DNA from 2 places in the Oceanobacillus sp. FSL K6-2867 genome. Region 1 is predicted to be linked to the other one. Evidence: riboswitches for the same ligand, from Rfam matches in the RefSeq annotation. Region 1 holds a riboswitch; the other holds the start of a gene.
What was found. Region 1 has a riboswitch for cobalamin ahead of NSQ77_RS17970 (acyl-CoA dehydrogenase family protein). Riboswitches for the same ligand answer to the same signal wherever they lie in the genome.

Region 1 (3,191 bases):
CGTTGAATTTCTTGATCATCTTTAATGATATCACCTTCTTTGGTAACCGCTTTCAAAATCATGTTTAATAGCTTGCTGGAATAGCGGATAAATAAGTTTTGAGAATGGTTTTGTGTTTCTTCCAGTTCAATTATCGATTTATCATTACGATACAATTTCAAGAAAGATCTTACAATTGTAAGGCGATTAATCTCACTTGTTCCTTCAAATAATCGATTAATTCTTGCATCCCGGTATAAACGCTCTACTTCATATTCTTGCATATATCCGTAACCACCGTGAATTTGTAAGGCTTCGTCTACAACATAGTGCAAAGCTTCCGATGCATAGACTTTATTAATCGAACAATCAACTGCATAATTAGAAAGACGAGCAACAATGTCTTCTTGATTTGATAAGTTGGTTTGCAGATTATCTAACCTATTCGCTGTTACATACGCTGTACATTCAGCTGCAAAAGTTGCTAAAGTCATATTTGCCAGCTTCTCTTGAATCATTGTAAAATAGACAAGCTCCTGATTAAATTGCTTTCGTTCCTTTCCATAATTTACTGCAAACGACAGCGCTTGTTTTGCAGTGCCTACATTAGCAAAGGCAAGCTTTAGACGAGCAAGATTTAATATATTAAGTGCAATGAGATGTCCTTTCCCAACTTGACCAAGCACTTGATCAGCTGACAGCATAACATTATCCATAATCAAGGTTGCAGTTGATGAGCCTTTAATGCCCATCTTCTTTTCTTCTACCCCGATTGAAACACCGGACATTGATCGTTCTACAATAAATGCTGTAATACCATTTTTCGTTTTTGCGAACACCACGAAAACGCTGGCAATATGGGCATTTGTTATCCATTGCTTTTCACCATTTAATACCCATTCATCACTGTTTTCAGTTAAAACTGCAGTTGTTTCTGAAGCCAGTGCATCTGATCCAGCATTTGATTCTGTTAATGCATACGCACCAACCCATTCGCCAGATACAAGCTTCGGCAGATATTGTTTTTTCTGCGCCTGTGTACCAAAATATACATATGGAAGTGTTCCTACACCTGTATGAATATTGAAGGACACACTAAATGATGCACCATAACCTATTCGTTCAGCAATTAAACCTGCAGCTTTTTTGCCCAGATTCATACCCCCATATATTTGGGGAACTTCTGCACCTAATAATCCAAGATCTCCTGCGTTGCGAAATAGTTTTTTAGCAAGTTCATAATCATACGATTCAAGCTTTGTCATATTTGGTGTTACTTGTTTTTGAATAAATTTATCAATGGTTTTAGCAATTAGATTTTCTTCCTCATCGAGGTCGACAGACGTGACTGATTGCTCGCTCGGAAATAGCGTATGCTTTTTAGTTGTCTCAACCTTCTTCACATGCCCGCCTCCTTATTAAAAGAACATAGTCTTACTTTTAAATGTACTTGTTTTTCAGTCAACCCACTTCAATCCCTTGCAAAATCACATAAAAAATGCACACTAACATTCCATATGGAAGTTGTTAGTGCGCATGATAAAAAACAAGCAAACTTGTTTTAAAATTACAAGGCTTCATAATACACGTAACACCTCCTATCCTCGTAGGAATAAATGCCGCTAGATATAGGCAGGTCTCCTGGCTTTAGATCATCGCAATTCGAACCTTCCCATTTTACAACAATAAACAGTGGTATCCATCGAATTGCTCCCTATTACAGTTGCGGGACAGCGTCGGGTTTTCACCGAACTTCCCTTTTAAGCAATAAAATTAAATTTCATTGCACCTACATCTTCAAAACTATTCAGTTATTTTTAAATTATAGCACTCTTCTTTTAAATTAACAACATAATCACGCTTTGAATTAAAGAGCTCTCATCAACATCATTTACAATTTTCAAACCAGCCGCTGATTTTCTTATTGATTCACTACGATAAATTCTTTAATCTATGCATAGGAACTACTAATTATTTCCACACTACATTATGACACAAATAAAGGAGGGAACGCATGAAAAAAATAGGGTTTTTGTTTATACTATTTCTCGTATTTAATCTCCTAACGGGCTTTGAAAATCAAAACAAGCTTGAAATTACAGATACAGAAATAACGGTTATTCAATCGGAAGGTATATTACGTTACGATTTCAAAATCAAAAATAATGGCGAAATACCAATTGAAAGTGATTTTGATTATCCTGGACAGCATCCGTTCGGAATTGAATTCGTCATACAACCAAATCAGAAATTATCTGAAGTGATGGTGATGGAGAAGCATACAAATTATAATAAGATGTTATCTTTAGGCAGCGGATATTCCGAGTATTTCGAACCAAATACAGAAATGTCTGTTCACTTAGAATATAAAATAAAAGACGATGTGGAGCCTGAAAAAGTACAAGAATTTGCATATGATGCGACATTACTTATTCTAGACGGTGTTGATATTGCAGCAGAATTTTCATTGGAAAAATAGAATAAAAGCTATATTATTATTAAATACCTGACACCTTCCTTTTCTACATCTGGCAGTTAAGGAAGGTATCCATTTATAGTTGCTCTATTAGCGCTATTTTATCTGTTTGGATGGCAGACAGCTCTATTTCTTTTTCTGTCAAGGACGTTTCTAATTTCCGTATAATCGATACAACGCCAGCATGCTGGTCCCTTGCTTGTTGTAAAGAGTCCTGAATTCTCCCCTGAACCATCCAATCAACAATTAAACCATCAAAGAAAAAGTCAGCAAATTTCAGCATTCCTGAAATATCGATTTGCAAGTCTGTTACTTCATCGACATCTAATAATTCTTTTTGAAAGCTACGCATCCTCGTTTGTGCATGATGGATATGATCTGTCGCTTTATCAATATGGTCATGCTTAACCATACTCGAAGTCATCCCACCACCAAACATATCAAATGTCCCCCAACCTTCTGCACTTTCAAGGGAACCCATTGCATTATTCAGTGCATGTTCTACATCATAGCCTGCTTCAATCGCTTCATTTAACTCTGTGATGTATGCTCCTATATCGCCTTCATGATCATTTAATTCAAATAAACGATTTCCGAATGCAGCATCTTTTTCCTTAATAATTTGTTCCTTCGCAGACAAAAGAAACTCATAGTCCTTATCTGCAGCCACGACTCCTTGCAATTTATGATGCAATTCATTTATGGAATAGCTAATCTCATCTTTGGTTTTTTCTGC
Region 2 (3,191 bases), 490 kb from region 1:
AATTAAGTATTTCAGCAGTTTCTTGTATGGAAAAGGATTGCAAATAACGAAGTATTATTACATTCCTTTGGTCCAGTGTACAATGGTTTAAGTATGTATACACTTGTTTGATTTGATCGTTTTCTTCGGCGACTTCTTCTGGAAGCTTGCTTAAATCAGGTATTAAACAACCCTTATCATTCCAATTAAAGAACTCATATATTCGATCTCTTTTCCTTTTTAATGAACGGAAATAATCATACGTAACGTGTCGTGCAATTGAAAAAAGCCATGTTTTCTCACTGCTTTCACCCTTGAAATTATCATATGATTTTAACACTTTTATATAAACCTCTTGAACCAAGTCTTCTGTCGTCTCTCTGTCTTTCACCATATAGAAAATGTATTGGAAAAGGTCTTGATGGTAGGTATCATAAAATTTATCGAAAACGGCCTTCATAAAGACCCTCCCGTTCAATTATATAGTCGTTATAAATCTAAAAAGGTTTCAACTAAACTATAATGGATATGAAGAAAAAATACCAACTGAAATCAGTCGGTATTTTTTATGTCAAACCTATTATATGCATATTCTTTAAATAAAAAGGAGATAATCGGATACAGAAGCACTATAAAAATTGCGTTGCCAATTGCATGACTTGTGTCAAAAGGAAGTCCCGCAATATAATATGGCCAAAACTTACCTGTAACCTGGTATGTGGTTAACGATATAATGAAGCCATAAAAATATCCACTAAATATTGCAAAAAGGACAATAATAACAAATGGTACACGTTTTAGCATTTTACTTAATAGTCCACTTATTAACCCAATTATTCCCCAGGAGACGGTTTGCCAAATTGTCCATAAGCCCATACCCAAGAGCATATTTGAAAGAAATGTAGTTAAAATTGCTAATAATAGAGCGGACATTGGACCAAGTATAATACCACAAATAATAATTAACGCTGTGACAGGCTGTACGTTCGGAATAAATTGAAAGATATATCTTCCGCCAACAGCCAAAGCCGCTAGTAGTGCAAGAATTGTAAGTCTATATGTGCTCATTTAGTTATTCCCAGGATTGTAAATCAAAAACAACAACATCTCCAGGAGATAACTCATATTCACCAGCACCAACTGTTGCCATTTCATCGTTTACGAAGAACATCCATGCAGTTTTCTCTTCATCACTAGCTGCAACCCGTTCTATACTTGTAATAAACTGACCGTCATGCTCAGTTTCGATGTAGAAATTCTCTTCCATGACATCCATCAGAATATCGCCTTGTTCAATCTCGATCTCTTCTTCAGCTACATATTCTTCCCCTTCATTGATAGAAACAGTAATACGTACCGAATCTTCTGCAACTTCTTCAGACTGTGATGAATTATTTGTGCTTACTGACGTGTTTTGGTTTGTATTGTCGTCTGATGAACAACCAAACAGCAATCCAATTGTCATGAGAGTGACCGTAAACTGGAAAATCCATTTTTTCAATTTCATTCCTCCTCCATTTTATTTGTAACTGGAAATGTTTATGAACTAAAAAAATCCAGCTCCTCCTATGAGCCGGATTTGTAGACAAACAAATAATTATAGACAAAAAGCTATATGTATTCGAATGTCTCAATCACCATACCTCGGGAGCATTGAGAGATGCAAATTGAATTTGGCAGGTCTACTGACTGATGATTCAAACCTACTTTAAGCCCTTCCCGTAAATAATTACAGTGGCATTGCTTATTTCGTATCAATTACAGTTGCGAGGACAGTACCAGATTCTCACTGGTTTCCCTATTCTAAGAAAAAGAAGGAAACTTTCACCTTTGCATTTTCTATGAATATCCAAATTCAATATATATGTTTTATCCCAGTTCAAAAATTATCATAGCATATCACATTAGAATAGAAAAGCTCTAGTGATTGTGTTTATTTTGCGGAAGTCTAAAGCTGAAAGCAGTACCCTGATTTAGCTTACTTTTAGCAAGAATCACACCATGGTGCGCATCAATGAGATGTTTCACGATAGATAGCCCTAATCCTGTACCTTTTTTCTCTTTATTACGAACTCGTGATTTATCTGCTTTATAAAAGCGTTCAAAAACAAATGGTAAATCTTCTTCCGGAATCCCGCTGCCACTATCTTCAATTTCCACATATAGTTCATTTTCACGATTGGCTATTGTTACTTGGACTTTACCGCCTTCTGAAGTATGACGCAGCGCATTATCGATAAGATTTGTAAAAACCTGTTCAATTCGATCTGGATCAAATATTGCTTCTGGAACATCGATGGCCAATAATAGAGATAACTCAATACCGTTATCAGCAGCTAAACTCTTGAATTTATTAACAACCCGCTTTGCATATGATTCTACTTCTATTGTCTCTAAATTTAACTGTATTTGCCCAGCTTCCATTCTCGCTAGATCAAGAAGTTCATTTACAAGTCGGCCCATGCGCAATGATTCCTCATGGATTATTTGGGCAAGTTCATTTTTAGCTTCTTTAGTATCTGCAATATCGTCTACAATTGCCTCACTATATCCTTGGAGCATTGATATTGGTGTACGCAACTCGTGCGAAACATTTGCGATAAAATCTTTACGCAGCTTATCTAACCTTCTTTCATCTGTCATATCACGAATTACCGCCACCGCACCCCTAATATAGGATTGATCATATAATGGTGTCATTAACATAACGTAACTTCTGCCCTGCAGGCTAATTTCCCGAAGCACAGCCTGTTCACTTTCAAAAACTTCTTGAAGTGCTTCATTAAGTTCACTGGGAAGTTTGCGGTTTTGGTCATCTGTAATATCATTCTCGAAGTACCAGTTTTCCATATATTTTTTGGCTGGTGGATTAATAACAAGAATATCACCATTTCGGTTTATCGTTACGACACCATCTGCCATTGAACTAACAATACTTGATAATTGTTCTTTTTCTTGTCTTAGTGCATTAATATGGAATTTCAGCTGTCTTCCCATGCGATTGAATTCTGTTGCAAGCTCGCCAATTTCATCATGTGTCAAAACAGGAACCTTAGTATTGAATTCGCCTCTGGTAAGGTTATATGCCGCTTCCCGCATTTTTATCAGTGGAGAAGTAATTCTTGTCGATAAAAAGACAGCAAAGAATGTAGTCAGCATAATTGCAATCCCTGCACTAAGAAGAATCAACTTTGAAGTTTGTGCTTTTGTTT

Region 2: another riboswitch for cobalamin. It lies ahead of NSQ77_RS20470 (DUF4430 domain-containing protein); the one in region 1 lies ahead of NSQ77_RS17970 (acyl-CoA dehydrogenase family protein).

What each region holds. Positions count from the first base shown of each region.
Region 1 is NZ_CP150144.1:3,721,675-3,724,865, reverse strand. Features, by position in the region: gene NSQ77_RS17970 (acyl-CoA dehydrogenase family protein) at 1-1,382, opposite strand, end outside; cobalamin riboswitch at 1,593-1,787, opposite strand; gene NSQ77_RS17965 (hypothetical protein) at 1,994-2,458, shown strand; gene NSQ77_RS17960 (hypothetical protein) at 2,532-3,191, opposite strand, start outside.
Region 2 is NZ_CP150144.1:4,214,411-4,217,601, reverse strand. Features, by position in the region: gene NSQ77_RS20480 (RNA polymerase sigma factor SigX) at 1-439, opposite strand, end outside; gene NSQ77_RS20475 (ECF transporter S component) at 532-1,047, opposite strand; gene NSQ77_RS20470 (DUF4430 domain-containing protein) at 1,052-1,486, opposite strand; cobalamin riboswitch at 1,637-1,826, opposite strand; gene NSQ77_RS20465 (ATP-binding protein) at 1,900-3,191, opposite strand, start outside.